Roseimicrobium gellanilyticum: one gene and its partner. The protein of the gene in region 1 interacts with the protein of each later gene in a pairwise test. Links are inferred from orthologs where the notes say so. Each region holds a gene or a part of one and is shown in the gene's direction. Other genes may lie near its edges.

Region 1 (8,380 bases):
GTGCACTACTACGGCCACGAGGCTGCCGGCCTGCCAGTATTCGCAGGCATCGCGGCACGCGTTGGCTTCACCCGCGACGAGCGCCGGGCCATCGAGTTCGCCATGGAAATGCACATGGTGGGCCACAAGCTGGATCAATTCAGCGGTCGCAAATTGCTGCCCCTGCGCTCACACCCGGACTGGCTCACGCTCTTCCATGTAGTGAAGGCGGATGAGAAAGTGCGCATGCATCTCTGGAATGAGCCCGCCTTCACCGCTCGCATGCAGCGTGTGGAGGAGATCTACGTCAGAGTGCAGGCAGAGCAGGAGCGCGAGTCACGGCTCGCCACCTTCATTGATGGCAGGCGCATCATGGAGACCCGGCCTGATCTTGCTGGCAAAGAAGTGGGTCGCGTCAAAGAAGCCATCCGCCGTAAAATCGAAGCGCGTGACTACCAGGTGACTCCTGAGGAAATAGCCATGTGGATCCTTGCGTGGCCGGTGACGCCTGGATCCCAATAGGTCCGCGCTGACTAGGTGGTTTAAACAAAGTCGTGGCCTTGGATCAGGGGTGACTTGCCGCACCGCGACCAGCGGTCGCAGCCACAGTGGTACCAAGACTTACTGCCGCGGCGGATGGTTCAGGCCGTGGCTGTGGCTGCGACCGCTGGTCGCGGTTGGGGTGGGTGCGCCCCAATACGAAAATGGCTACACTGTAACTTAAACCGCTCTAGTGCCTCGCTGATGCCGTCTGCTCCGCCACGGCTTCCGCCTGGTAGCGATGTCCCTGCACCTCATAGCCAACCACCGTTACCGCCGGAGCCAGCATGACGATCACCAGGCACGTGGCCATGCCCACTCCCAGACTTGCCGCAATCACCGCCACTACAATCACTCCCAGCGTCCCTGTCAGTAGCAAGATGTGCAGGAGCTCAAAGCGTCGCACGATGTAGTAATAGAGGGCATAGACCCCCGCCAGAAACACCGCCACTGGGATCGCTACAGTGAGCACGGTCGCCACCGCCCCGATATGCGCCTTGTTCTCAATGAAATAGGCGGCGGTATGCAATCCGGCACCCGTCGCCACGATCGAGGCGATGACCAGTATCTGGCCATAGCCCCACACAAAGGAGCGCTCGCGATGAGTATGCAGGATCTGGGCGGAAGGCAGCATGTAATACACCCACCACATGCCAAAGGTCAGCCCCGTGCCGGCCATGCCGACCAAGGCGGTGTCCATGGTCCATCCATGCTCCTCAACCACTGCCGACAACGTCGCGACCGTGCCCACCACCCCCTCTCCCAGCGCAATGATGGCGAACAAACTGTAGCGCTCGGCAATGTGATGCGCATGCCAGGGCGTTCCTCCGTCCCTGCGCTCTGCGATGTAAGGCCCGAGCATCTCGACGGTGGCAAGTATCACCGCAAAGACCACGGATACTCCCACGGAAAAATCCAGGAAAATCTGCACCAGCCAGCCCACCTGCGCCACCGAGATGGCCGTGACATAGGTGAGACAGGCGCGACGCCGGGCGGGATCCTGTTTCGCGGCGCGCAACCACTGGGTCACCATGGCCACCCGCATGATCACATAGCCGAGCACCATCGTCGAGTTATCGAGATGATGGCCATGCTCGATGGAGGCGAACATCGGCGGCAGACCAATCGCAAGCACGAGCACACCAATCATCTGCACCATGGTCACCACCCGGAAAATCCAGTCGTCCGTGTCATAGGCTGAGGAAAACCATGAAAAGTTAATCCACGCCCAACTGATGGCGAAACTCGCAAATCCAAAACCAAGCAGACCAGCGCCGTAGTGCGCCTCAGCCATCGCATGGGCAAACTGGGATGCCGCCAGGCCAAATGCGATCACGAAGGTCAGATCGAAGAGAAGCTCCAGCGGGGTGGCCACTCGATGCGTCTCGTGTCGGTCACGCCCTCCCATGCGCCTCCTGTGGTGACTCAGGGATTCAGGACTTGCCGGCTCGCTGCTGCTCATAGTCTGGGGGTCAAGGTACTGCGAACGACGTAGATCCGGTATTGCACGGCGGCAAGGAAGATGAGAGACCGCCTCAGCCCTCTCTGCCCGGAATCGTACCGGCGGCCGTGGGTGCACCGGGGTGCGTTTTCCCGGCCTGCCCTGCATTTCTCCCGGGCAACTCCCCGCCCTTCCATTTCGTAACGTAATTTATTCCTGCACACTGAAAAATGTGCTGTAGAGTCGTATCCCGTTTCATGCAGCAGCCTGCGCTCAGACTTGCCCTCCTCACCTTCGCGACGATTCTCGTCAGCGGATGCGCGGAGCAGTTTGCCACGCACCTGGTGCAGACAAACTGGGGTACCCCGGTGCAGATGCCACATAGGAGGCCCTCCTCCCATCAGGCCGGCACGGAGTCCAGCGGGGAGCAGGTTGCAGGCTCCTATTGGAGCGAAAAGCAAAAGCGCAAGCAGACCGGTGCCGCCTGGCACTTCGCCAAGGTGAAGCCCTTCTGCCTCGCCAGCGCTCCGGCAGTGACGCCCGAACGGGATGAGGCTCTGGCCCCAGCTTGCGTCTATGAATTACTCAGGAACCGCATCGACGACAGACGCGTCGTGCGCACCAGCGACTACTGCCGCGAACGCGTCGGGTAAAGGGAAAGCCCAATGGGCCCAATCGCCATCGGCTGAGACGGATCCCTCGTGATTCATCCAACCTTCGCCGGAATTCTGGGCCCGGACCATGCGGGAAATGCACCGCCCCACGGTGTGCTGAGCCGGGCATTTTAGATGCCACAGAGCAATCGACAGCACACCCATCGCCGGTTCCATGGGATCAGCGAGGCACCGGGGTTCCCGCCGGTTTTTTACGATGGCGAACTGCCGTCCGCGTGACTTGCGCGGCCCCGGTTTTCAGTCAACCTACCCTCCCATTTCTCCACCCCTTTCCCTATCTCAGTCATGTTTGAATGGATTCTAAAGAAGATCATCGGCACGAAAAACCAGCGTGCTGTCAAAAGACTCTGGCCCGTCGTCCACGAGATCAACAAGCACGAAGAAGCCCTCAAGGGACGCCCTGAGGAATACCTTCGTGAGCGTACTGCCCAGTTTCAGGAACGTTTCCGCGCCTTCCACGAACCGCACTTCCTTGCCGGCGTATGGCTGCGTATTGCTGACGAAGAACAGGTGGACGCCTGCCTCCGTGAAGTTGGCGAAAAGTTCGTCCGTCTGAAGGATCATTTCCCATCCCTGGACCAGTCCCTGGTGGAGGAACGCTCCTGGTCTGGTGAGTCACTCGACAAGAAGAAGGCCCGCATCGAGAAGGCCCGCGAAGCTTATGTGGAAATCGCCCCGCGTTTCGCAGAAGTCGAAAAGACCATTCTCGATGAGATCCTGCCCGAGGCCTACGCGGTGGTGAAGAATGCCGCGCGCCGTCTTTGCGGCCAGGAGATCCTGGTGAGCGACCAGCCGCTGACCTGGCAGATGGTGCACTTCGACGTGCAGCTCATCGGTGGCACCGCCCTGCATCGCGGCATGATTGCAGAAATGGCCACGGGTGAAGGCAAGACCCTCGTGGGCACCCTTCCCGTCTATCTCAATGCGCTTACCGGACGTGGCGTGCACGTCATCACGGTGAACGACTACCTCGCCCGACGTGACTCCGAGTGGATGGGCACGCTGTACAAGTTCCTTGGCCTCACCGTGGGTTGCATTCAGAACGACCAGGCGCCGGATGTGCGCCGCCAGCAGTACCAGGCGGATATCACCTACGGCACGAACAGTGAGTTCGGCTTCGACTATCTGCGCGACAATGGCATGGCCCGCAGCAAGGACCACCAGGTGCAGCGCGGCCACTACTTCGCCATCATCGACGAAGTGGACTCCGTGCTCATCGATGAAGCCCGTACGCCGCTGATCATCAGCGGTCCCGTGGCCACCGCCAGCTCCCACCAGTATGACCGCTTCAAGCCGCTCGTGGAGCAGCTCGTGCGCCGGCAGAATGCGCTCTGCACCCGCCTCGCCACGGAAGCCAATGAACACTTCGAGAAGGGCGAGACTGACCTCGGTGGTCGCAAGCTCTTCCAGGTGCGCCTCGGCCAGCCGAAGAACCGCGCCCTCCTGCGCGCCATGGAGGACCCGGACAAGCGCAGGGCCATGCAGAAGAGTGAGCTCAGCTTCTACCAGGACACGCAGAAGACCGAGCTCTTCGCCCTGAAGGAGGAGCTCTATTACACCATCGAAGAGAAAACCCACGACGCTGACCTCAGCGAAATGGGCCGCTCCTTCCTGAATCCCGATGATCCCGATGCCTTCGTGCTGCCAGACCTGGCCAGCGCCTATGTGGACATCGACAATGACACCAGCCTGAGCGACTCCCAGAAGCAGCAGAAGCGCCAGGACACGCAGGCCAGGCTCGACGTCGCAGGTCAGCGCATCCACAACATCAGCCAGCTGCTCCGCGCCTACTGCCTCTACGAAAAGGACAAGGAATACGTGGTGCATGACAACAAGGTCATCATCGTGGATGAAAACACGGGCCGTGAGATGCCTGGACGCCGTTGGAGCGATGGCCTGCACCAGGCCGTGGAAGCCAAGGAAGGCGTGCACATCGACCAGGAAACCCAGACGCTGGCGACCATCACGATTCAGAACTACTTCCGTCTGTATCAAAAGTTGGGCGGGATGACCGGTACTGCCGAGACGGACGCCGCAGAATTCCATGACATCTATGGACTCGACGTGCTGAGCATCCCGACAAACCGCATCGTGCAGCGCAAGGACTCGAACGACGCCATTTTCAAGACGCGCCGTGAGAAGTTCAACTCCGTGCTGAAGCTCATCCAGGAGCGTCACGCTGCGGGGCAGCCGCTGCTCATCGGTACCGCAAGCGTGGAAACGTCCGAAACCGTTTCCCGTCTGCTGAAACTGCAGAAGATTCCCCACTCCGTGCTGAACGCGAAGTATCACCGCCAGGAGGCGGAGATCGTCGCTCGCGCGGGTCAGCGTGGCGCTGTGACCGTGTCCACAAACATGGCCGGTCGTGGTACGGACATCAAGCTGGGCGAAGGCGTCGCCGAACTCGGCGGTCTTTTCGTCGTCGGCACCGAGCGCCACGAAAGCCGTCGTGTGGACCGCCAGTTGCGCGGTCGCTGCGCGCGTCAGGGTGACCCCGGCCAGAGCAAGTTCTTCATCAGCTTCGAAGATGATCTCATGCGCAACTTCGGCGCCGCCGAACGCATGACGAAGATCATGGAACGCTTCGGCATGGAGGAAGGCCAGGAACTGGAGCATCCGTGGCTGAACAAGTCCGTGGAAACCGCGCAAAAGCGCGTGGAGCAGCGGAACTACCTCTCGCGCAAACGCGTGCTGGAGTATGACGACGTGATGAACAACCAGCGCGATGTGGTGTACACCTATCGCAACGAAGTTCTCACCAGCCCGGATCCGCGCCTGCTGCTGGACGAAGTGGTGGAAAAGGCCATCCCCGCGAAGGTGGAGGAGTTCGTGCCCAAGGAGAAGTCCGGCGATGAACCGCCCGCCTACGAAGCCCTGCTGAACTGGGCGAACAACACCTTCCCCCTCGGCATCACCGAGAAGGAGGCAGCCCTCGAGACCAAGGACTTCGATGGCATCTGCCAGTTCCTCATCGAGCGCATCAAGCGTGCTTACGATCTGAAGACCACCGGTGTCCTGCCGCAACTCCTTCAGGAGAGTGAGCGCATCATCCTGCTCGAGGCCATTGATGAACTCTGGCAGGAGCATCTCTATGCCATGGACGGTCTCCGTGAAGGGGTGCACCTGCGCTCCTACGGCCAGAAGGATCCGCTCGTGGAATTCAAGCAGGAAGCCTACGTCATGTTCGAGGAGCTCATGGGCAACATCCAGAACCGCGCCCTGGGCAATCTCTTCCGCAGCCACGAGCGCCTGCAGATGTTCATGGAGCACCTGCGCCAGAGCATGATGCGCGCGCGACAGGAAGGTCCGGACACCCAGTCCGTGCAGAGCCCCCGTCCCCAAGCCGCCGCCGCGAGCGAGGGCGAAGAGGGAGGAGAACCTGTCGAGCAAGGTCCACGCATCACCATCCCGCTGAAGCGTGAAGTGCCCAAGGTGGGCCGCAATGACCCCTGCCCCTGCGGCAGCGGCAAGAAATACAAGTCCTGCTGCGGCCGCGCCGCATGAAGCCTCTCCTCGAAACGCTGCAATCCGGCACTGACTACCTTGCCAAGCGCGGCGTGGAAGAGGCCCGGCTGAACATGGAGCACCTGCTGGCACACGTCCTCGGGTGCCGGAGGCTCGATCTGTACCTGCGCTTCGACCAGTCCCTGACTGAGTCGGAGCTGCAGCCGCTCCGTGAGCTCACGAAGCGGCGTGGTGAGGGTGAGCCTCTCCAGCACTTGCTGGGCACGGTGGAGTTTCACGGCAATGAGTTCGTGTGCGATCACCGTGCCCTCATCCCCCGCCCCGAGACAGAGCACTTCGTGCACCTGCTCACGGAGCATCATCATTCCAAGGACCACCCCGCCAGCGTACTGGACGTGGGAACCGGCAGCGGCTGCATCGGGCTCTCGCTGGCAAAGGCATGGCCGGGCGCGGCTGTCACCTTGGTGGATGTCTCTGAGGACGCTCTCGAACTGGCCCGGCTGAATGCCGAACGCGCCGGCCTCTCCGCCCATGCGGTAAAGCTGGTGCGCAGCGACCTGTTTGAGAAACTTCCCTCCGCCACCTTCGACGTCATCGTGGCCAACCTCCCCTACATCCCCGCCGGAGAGCTGGCGGAGCTGAGCCGTGAAGTGCGCCGTGACCCCGTGCTGGCACTGGATGGCGGCCCCTCCGGGCTGGACATCATCTTCCGTCTGGTCGCAGAGGCCCCCCAGCACTTGAACCCTGGTGGTCTTCTGGCCCTGGAGCTGCACCACGATCAGGCACTTCGTGTCAGCGAGCGCTTGCAAAGTCTTGGTTTCACGGACATTCAGACACACCGCGACCTCCCGGGTATCGAGCGTTTTGTTTTCGCCCGCCATCCCGGCACGCCTCCCGCGGCGATAGAACCCTGACAACTCCCAACCCTTTCCGGAAAACCATCCCATGCAAAAGCTCATCGTCCAAGGAGGCACCCGTCTGCGCGGCAAGGTCACCATCAGCGGATCGAAAAATTCTTCGCTGCCCATTCTCGCGGCAACACTCCTGACGAAGGACGAGTGCATCATCCGCCAGGTGCCGGATCTCAGTGACACGAACTACATGCTGCAGATCCTGCGTGAGCTCGGCGCCGAGGTGGAGCGTGCCAGCGGCACCATGCACATCAAGGCGGAGAAGATTGTTTCCGATACGCCTTACGATCTCGTTCGCAAAATGCGCGCCTCCATCTGCGTGATGGGCCCTCTCACCGGTCGTCTGCGCAAGGCCGTGGTGTCCATGCCTGGCGGCTGCGTGATCGGTGACCGCCCCGTGGACCTGCACCTCAAGGGTCTGGAGTACCTCGGCGCGAAGGTCCAGATGGATGGTGGCAATATCCACATCGAAGCCACCGAGCCGCTCAAGGGCACGACCATGAATCTCACCGGCAAGTTCGGCTCCACCGTGCTGGGTACAGACAACGTGCTCATGGCTGCTGTGCTCACCAAGGGCACGACCATCATCGAGGGCGCCGCTGCCGAGCCTGAAGTGGAAGACCTCGCAAACTTCCTCATCAAGATGGGGGCAAAGATTGAAGGCGCAGGCACCACACGCATTGTGGTGGAAGGCGTGGAAGAGCTCCATGGCGCGGAGCACACCGTCATTCCGGATCGCATTGAGGCAGGCACCTTCCTCGTGGCCGGCGCCATCTGTGGCGATGGCGTCATGGTGCGCCGGGTGGATCCCGCCCATCTCAAGACCACCACGGACACCCTCCTGGCCTGCGGTTATGATATCGCCATCTCCGGGGACACCGTGACGGTGATGCCTGGCAGTGGCGACCCCAAGGGCTTCCACTTCACCACGCGTCCCTACCCTGGTTTCCCCACGGATATGCAGGCACAGTTCTGCGCGCTCGCCTGCACCCTTCAGGGCCAGCTCAGCACCGCGCGTGAGACCATCTTCCCCCAGCGCTTCATGCACGTGCCCGAGCTCAAGCGCATGGGCGCCAGCATCGAAATGGAAGGTGACACCGCCCGCATCACGGGCGTCCCACAACTCAGCGGCGCTCCCGTGATGGCGAGCGACCTGCGTGCCTCTGCTGCCCTCGTGCTGGCAGCATTGAACGCAAAAGGCACCACCGAGGTGCACCGCCTCTACCACATCGACCGCGGCTACGAACACCTTGATGAAAAGCTGGCCACTCTGGGCGCGGTGCTACAGCGAGCCAAGGAATAGCGGCAGAGTCCTTTTGTTCGACTGCACACGTTTCCTGCCGGGTCAGGTAGCGTTCGCCTGCGCGGTG
Region 2 (7,559 bases), on another replicon or contig:
AATGGGCACCTCCACTCCCAGGTCACCGCGAGCGACCATGATGCCATCCGCAACAGACAGGATTTCATCAAAATGCACCAACGCATCCGAGCGCTCGATCTTCGCGATGATAAAGGGCTGACGGCCGAGTTTGCTCGCTGCGGCACGCAAGGCTTCAATGTCTGACGCGCGCTCCACAAAGGACTGGCTCACTGCATCCACTCCCGCTGCCAACGCAAACTCCAGGCACTTCTGATCGCGCTCGGTGAATGCGCCAATGCCCAGATCGATCCCGGGCAGGTTCAAGCCTTTCTTCGAACGCAGCTCACCGCCCACGGCCACCACGCACTCCACATCATTTCCCACTACTCGCTCCACCACCAACTGCACAATCCCGTCATTGAGAAAGATACGGTTCCCCGGCTGAACAACACGCGGCAAAGGCTCGAAGGTCATCGAAACGCGCGTCTCACTGCCAACGATGTCCTCACTCGTCAGGGTGAACCGATCTCCTGGTGACAATTGAATAGGCTCCGGCTGAATCTTTCCCAGTCGCATCTTCGGGCCAGGAAGGTCTGCCATGATGGCCACCCGCCGACCAGCCACCTTCGAGGCGTCACGGAGACGTCGAATCACCTCGCCATGATGCTCAAAGTCTCCGTGCGAGAAGTTCAGCCTCGCAACATTGAGTCCCGCCTTGATGAGCCGCACCAGCATTTCCGGTGACTCAGATGCGGGGCCGATGGTGGCAACGATCTTCGTCTTGTGAGAAGGCAGCGGTGCAACCGTTGCATCCCCCGCAGCCGTGGCATTCATACCCGGGCTGCCTTCGATGGATTCGCGACATGGAACTGAATCATTGACCGACGCCATTCCTCACACAGTGCCCAATGCTGCCTGCCGGTGAAATAGGACCTTGGTCCGATGCTCTTTGCGGGAGGTGAACCAGCCTGCTGAAGCTCAGGCTCCGGCACGCTTTTTTTCCACCACCTGCCGCACTCCCCTGGCCTGTACAATGGACTCCATGTAGGTCGCGAGACGTGACGCGGTCTCTACATGCTCCGTCTCAAGCTCCTGCGCATGCGCCAGATGATTTCGCAAGGATTCAATTTTCCGGGTGAAGCGGTCCGCGTCCCGCCGCGACGCAAAGCCCAGCACAGCAAGACTCTGCGCATCCGCTGCGAGGATATCCGCCTTGTCCTTGATCTGAAGGCAATCCACCAACCGGCAGGGATTGCCGCATCTCCCCCTCTCGGCTTGGAGCCACTGGGCTTTCTCAAGCCGTCCGGGTGAGATGCAATCCTTCCAGGTGTCCCCGGGATGCAACTCCTCGATGGCCCATGTCATGTTCAGATCAAAGAGCGTGATCACACCAAAGAGCCACATGCGCAGCGGCGCCTTTTGCAAATCCTGCCTCGTGATCACGCCGGTCACCTCTCCGAGCCACCGGATGAACACACGCTCGCGGGCTCCCAAGGTGACCAGCACCTCATCGAGTCCGACGTCTTCATCCAGCACCGACTCTGGGGAAAACTCGTGGGCACGCTCTCCGACGGTTCCGCCGATCAACTCCGCCTCCGTAACCCACCCTGCCACCAGCCCACCTCGACGCACTCCCAGCACTCCCACTGCCCGGGCGCGCATGACCTCAAGCCCCATGTCGGCGGACTGGTTCTCATCCAGAGAAACCAAGGGCTCCACCAGGTCCGCCGCGGACAGACTTTCCGAGAAAGTCTGGCTCAGTCGCGCAATCGACCGGGAGTGGCGGATGGGAGCATGGACAGTCTCTGACATGGAGGTTGGGGATGCAAATGCCAGCCTACGGTTCGCGTCTCTTTTCGCACCTTTCATCCCATAGGACCTAGGACCTATCGACCACTCAGTTCGTGAATGATAGAGACACAGGCACCCTCCACGTGGTACGACACGGTCATGGCACGATTTGCATTTCTCACCGCGCCGTTGCGTTGGATCAAGGAGCACCCAAAAACGCGGCGAGCCCTCTTCTTCGGGTTCTTCCATCTCCTGGGGCTGCTTACCTCCGTCGATGCCATCCTGAGTGTGCGCACTGCGCAGGGTGCGATTGGCTGGGCGATCTCACTCAATACATTCCCCTATGTTGCGGTACCTGCGTACTGGGTTTTTGGGCGGAGCAATTTCGAAGGGTACATCGTTCTTCGAAGGAAAGCAGAAGACGAACTTTCAGAGGAGGAACGCAAGCTCGCAACCGATCTCCTGGCCATGCGTCCTCAGGCCGGTGAGGTGCCGCCCCCGGCCATTCTCCTGGAGAGACTCGCAAAGATGCCCGCGACCCAGGGCAACCACACCGAACTGCTCATCGACGGCGAGGCGACTTTCCGATCCATTTTCGAGAGCATTGCGCAGGCACGCGAGTATGTGCTCGTGCAATTCTACATCATCCGCGACGATGGACTGGGCCGCCGCCTGAAGGATGCCCTGATTGAGCGAGCCAAAGCCGGTGTTCCCTGTTATCTCGTCTATGACGAAATTGGGAGTCATGGACTCACTGACAGTTATCTCGGAGACCTGAAGGCTGCAGGCGTGGAGACTCACCACTTCAACACACGCAAAGGCGACGCCAACCGCTTCCAACTCAACTTCCGCAACCATCGCAAAGTGGTCATCGTGGATGGTCACACGGCCTTCGTCGGCGGGCACAATGTGGGAGACGAGTACCTTGGCAAGGACCCCAAGATGGGTGCCTGGCGGGACACTCACGTGAAGGTGCAGGGTCCCGTGGTGCAGTGTGTGCAGATTGCGTGGGTGGAAGACTGGAAGTGGGCCACGGGCAGCATCCCCAATCTGAACTGGACTCCGAAGCCGGCACCCGGTGGGGAGAATGGACTGGCCTTCTGCCTGCCCTCTGGTCCCGCGGATGAGTTCGAAACGTGCACCCTCTTCTTCCTGCATGCCATCCAGTCTGCGAAAAAGCGTGTATGGATCGCGAGCCCCTACTTCGTGCCGGATGAGCAGTTCACCTCCGCGCTGCAACTCGCGGCGCTGCGTGGGGTGGACGTGCGTATCCTGCTGCCTGAGAAGGCCGACAGCAATATGGTGCAACTCTCCAGCTACACGTATCTCCCTGTCCTGGAAAAAGCCGGTGTACAGGTGTGGCGGTATACCAGCGGCTTTCTACATGAGAAGGCCATCATCGTGGATGACTATTGCGGCGTGGGCACGGCGAACTTCGATAACCGCAGCTTCCGTCTGAATTTCGAAATCACCCTGCTCTTCTCCGAACCTTCCGTGGTGAAGGAAGCAGAAGCCATGTTCCTCAATGACTTCTCAAAGAGCACGCGTGCCACCGCAGCAGACTACACGGAGCGGCCGTGGTGGTTCCGCCTTGCGGCGCGCACTTCGTGGCTGATGGCGCCCATCCAATAAGGCCGGCATCTCCTGTTATTCGATATCGCAGGCGACATCGCATTCTTCGTAGGACCAAGGTCCTATGGAGTGTAAATGCTACTGCTGGGTAGCATCTTCATCATGAGTGAGGCACGCATCGCTCCCAACCCAATGAATGCGAAACTGGTGGCACTGCTCGGGATTTGTACGTTCGGAAGCAGTTCATTGCTCGCACAAGAGAGCCCGGAGATGGTGGCGTTTCGGAAGCAAATCGAGTCGCAACTCGCCGAGATGAAGTCTGGCTACGAAGGCCGCATCAAGGAACTGGAGGGCCGGATTGGCGTCCTTGAGACGGACAATGCCCGGCTGAAGAAGAACGGCGCGACGGCTTCCAATGGTCCCACCAAAAAAGCCAATGAACAGATGGAGGACATTGAGGAGCGTGTGACGACCCTGGAAACACTGGCGAACCACTCGGATCCCCAGTTCCAGGCAACCGCGAAGCGCGCACAGGCCAACTCCGAGGCCATTGCGCACATCCAGCAAACCATCAAGGATGACGCCACGGAGTCCCGTGAAATCTTTCGCAGCGGCTCGGGCAAGCCCTTTGACCTCGCTGCGTTCTACAAACTCCCGCAACCTTTTGAGTTTCACGGCTACCTCCGCGCGGGCTTCGGCCTGAATGGCGAGGGGGGCGAGATGGACGCCTTCAAGGCGCCGGGTGCCGGAGCGAAGTACCGTCTGGGAAATGAAGAGGACACGTACGGCGAACTGGAGTTCACTCACAACTGGCTCCGTGAAGACGACCCCTTGCAGGCGCCATATGTGCGCACCACGGTGATGATGTCCTTCTCCACCGGACAGAACGACACCTACGACTCGCTCAATGCCCAAAACCTCGGCAATGACATCGCCCTGCGCCAGGCCTTTGTAGAAGCGGGCAATATCATCACGGAGGCTCCGGACATGCGATTCTGGGTGGGACAGCGCTACTACCGCCGGCAGGACATCCACATCAATGACTTCTACTGGCTGGATATGAGCGGCTATGGTGGCGGAGTGCAGGATGTGCCTTTTTTGGGGGAATCAAAGGTGGCCCTCGCCTGGCTTGGCGGCAGCTTTGACGAATATCAGACTGACGATGGCAATGCCGCCAAGAGCACCTTGGATTTACGGGTGTATGACATCCCGGCCCCCTTGGGAAAAATTGGATTCTGGCTGGCCTATGCCCACTCCAGCGGTGGAGAGGTGCTGAATGTCTTTGATGAGAATGGCGATCGATTCTCGCTGGAGACTTCCCAGGGCTTCGCCGTGGGCATGAAGCATCGCACGCTCCCGGAGAGTTTCTTGGGAGGCTACAATGAATTCTCCATCCAGTATGGGACGGGCGCCGCGTACAACTTTGCCTCCACCATCGACGTAGCCTCGCCCGACATTGATGACGCAACACGGTTCCGCATCACTGACCACTTCACCATTGAGCCCAACAGATGGCTCTCCCTGCAGGCGGCCGCCATCTATCAGGACACGGACTACGGTGGTCCAAACTCAAGTGAGAAGTGGGCGTCCTTTGGCGTGCGGCCCATCTTCCACTTCACGGATACTTTCAGCATCGCACTCGAAACTGGCGTGGACTTCGTGGATAGCGAGCCGCTTGGCGTGAATGACTATCTCTGGAAAATCACACTGGCTCCGCAGCTCACTCGCGGACGCAAGTTCTTCAGCCGCCCAGCCCTGCGTGCCTTCATCACCTACGCGAAATGGGGCGATGACTTCCGGGGCAAGGTGGGTGGAAGCGCCTACCGGAACGAACTTGAAGGACTTTCCTACGGTGTCCAGCTTGAGTCCTGGTGGTAGAATGCTGGCAGGACCAAGGCTTCCCCATTTGCCATGTCTGAAACCCTTACTCTCGTGGCACCGCTGTCCGGTGTCATCTATCCGCTCGAGCGCGTCCCCGATCCCGTCTTCGCACAGAAGCTCGTGGGTGACGGCCTCTCCATAGACCCCACGGACTCCTGCCTGCGTGCCCCGTGTGCGGGTGAGGTGGTGCACATACATCCTGCGTCCCACGCGCTCACCATCCGGGCGAAAGATGGTGTGGAAGTGCTCATGCATATCGGCATCGACACCGTGGCGCTGAAGGGCACCGGATTCACTCCGAAGGTCAAGGCCGGGGATCGCGTGGAGGCTGGAGCACCGCTCATTGAATTTGATCTCGATGAAGTGGCCACACACGCGAAAAGCCTGCTCACCCAGATCATCATTGCCAATGGTGAAACGGTGAGCGGCATGGAGCGTGCCTCAGGCTCGGTAAAAGCTGGTGCGGACGGATTTCTGAAACTCACCCTCGCCAATGGCAATGCTCCAGGCGTGACCGGGGGAGGTGCAGCAGTCACATCCGATGCCATCCTCATTCCCAACAAGACCGGCTTGCATGCCCGACCCGCCGCGGTGCTGGCAAATGTGGCCAAGAGTTTCCAGAGCGAGATCAAACTCCAGCTCAACGACCGCACGGCAAATGCACGCAGCATCACGGCAATCATGGCCCTGGAGGCATCCCGTGGGGACAAGGTGATCGTAGTGGCCAAGGGTGCCGATGCGAAGGAAGCCGTGGCGAAACTGAGCAAGCTCATCGCCGAAGGTCTGGGAGACGAAGGCTGCTGCCCGGCTCCAGCGCCAGCCACCACGACGACGGACAAGCTCTCCGAGCCACCACCCCAGCGTCGCAGCACCAACCCAAATGAGCTGCTGGGTGTATCCGCATCCCCGGGGCTTGCCGTGGGAAATGTCTTCCAAGTGCAGCGCGCGGACATTGCCGTGAAGGAAGAAGGCAGCGGGGTGGAGCAGGAGAAAGCAAGGCTCTCTGACGCCATCGCCAGGGCACGCGCGCAGCTCGACGCGCTCCGTGCACAGCTTCATGCAAAGGCCGATCCCGCCAAGGCAGCCATCTTCGCCGCACACGCGGAACTGCTGGACGATCCTGACTTTCTCGACATCGCCAACTCTACCATCGCCAAGGGCAAGAGCGCTGCCTTCGCCTGGAAGAGTGCGGCAAAGCTGCATGCCGAGCGCCTGGCATCCTTGCGCAATGAACTGCTCGCACAGCGCGCCAATGATGTACGCGATGTGGGCTGGCGTGTGCTGGAACTCCTCACCGGAGTGAGTCGCCAGCTGCCTTCATATCCGGAGAACTCCATTCTCATCGCGGAAGATCTCACGCCCTCGGACACAGCTACGATGGAACGTGGACGTGTGGTGGGGTTTGCCACCGTACGCGGTGGCGCGACCTCGCATGTGGCCATTCTGGCTCGCTCGCTGGATATTCCCGCCATCGCGGGCATCGAGCCTGCGGCCCTTGATGTCGCAGCGGGCACTCCAGTAGTCCTCGATGGCAGCAAGGGCTCCCTGCTTCTCCATCCACCACCTCAGGAGGTGGAGCGCATCCGTCAGCGGCAGGCGCGGAATGAAAAACGCCGCAAAGAGGACATCGCTCACGCTTTGCAGCCCGCTGTCACCAGCGACGGACATCGCGTGGCTGTCTTCGCCAACATCGGTGGCGTGAAGGACGCAGGACAGATCGTGGACGTCGGCGGTGAAGGCGTGGGACTGCTGCGCTCGGAGTTCCTCTTCATGGATCGCTCCGCCGCACCCAGCGAGGATGAGCAGACCGAGAGCTACACCGCGGTGATTCGCGCCCTGGGAAAAGAGAAGCATGTCATCATCCGCACGCTCGACGTCGGAGGAGACAAGCCCCTTCCCTATCTCCCCATTCCGAAGGAGGACAATCCCTTCCTGGGAGAACGCGGCATCCGGGTGGGCCTCGATCGACCGGAGGTCCTGCGCACGCAGCTTCGCGCCCTGCTGCGTGCCTCCAAGGAAGGAGTGCTGCATGTCATGTTCCCCATGATCGCGACGGTGCAGGAGCTGCGCGACGCAAAGGCCATGCTGGCGGAAGAGTCCAAGGCACTGGGCATCCCCCCCTTCCCCTGTGGCATCATGGTGGAGGTGCCCGCAGTCGCCGTCATGGCGGAGACCTTTGCCACGGAGGCGGACTTCTTCTCCATTGGCACCAATGACCTCACGCAATACACGCTCGCGATGGATCGCGGCCACCCCAAGCTCGCGCCGAAGGTCGATGCGCTGAACCCAGCTGTGCTGCGCCTCATCGCACAAACCATTGAGGGTGCACAGGCTCACAAGCGACTCACAGGCAT

The links.
Region 2: the proteins of secA (region 1) and DES53_RS25555 interact in binary tests that used the Escherichia coli proteins (3 or more experiments, as listed by UniProt). The link is inferred for Roseimicrobium gellanilyticum from one-to-one orthologs.

What each region holds. Positions count from the first base shown.
Region 1 is NZ_QNRR01000002.1:942,518-950,897, forward strand. Bases 2,615-6,338 are described here. They hold secA (preprotein translocase subunit SecA), read left to right. Parts: upstream 2,615-2,919; coding sequence 2,920-6,138; downstream 6,139-6,338. Other genes in these bases: prmC (peptide chain release factor N(5)-glutamine methyltransferase), read left to right, coding at 6,135-6,338. Also shown: DES53_RS09320 (tRNA nucleotidyltransferase/poly(A) polymerase family protein), read left to right, coding at 1-501; DES53_RS09325 (low temperature requirement protein A), read right to left, coding at 710-1,927; DES53_RS09330 (hypothetical protein), read left to right, coding at 2,218-2,613; more of prmC, read left to right, coding at 6,339-7,013; murA (UDP-N-acetylglucosamine 1-carboxyvinyltransferase), read left to right, coding at 7,045-8,313. UniProt on the Escherichia coli protein: Required for protein export, interacts with the SecYEG preprotein conducting channel.
Region 2 is NZ_QNRR01000012.1:43,522-51,080, forward strand. What follows is about bases 2,942-5,844. They hold DES53_RS25555 (carbohydrate porin), read left to right. Parts: upstream 2,942-3,486; coding sequence 3,487-5,202; downstream 5,203-5,844. Other genes in these bases: cls (cardiolipin synthase), read left to right, coding at 2,942-3,384; ptsP (phosphoenolpyruvate--protein phosphotransferase), read left to right, coding at 5,236-5,844. Also shown: pyk (pyruvate kinase), read right to left, coding at 1-795; DES53_RS25545 (hypothetical protein), read right to left, coding at 940-1,773; more of cls, read left to right, coding at 1,912-2,941; more of ptsP, read left to right, coding at 5,845-7,559.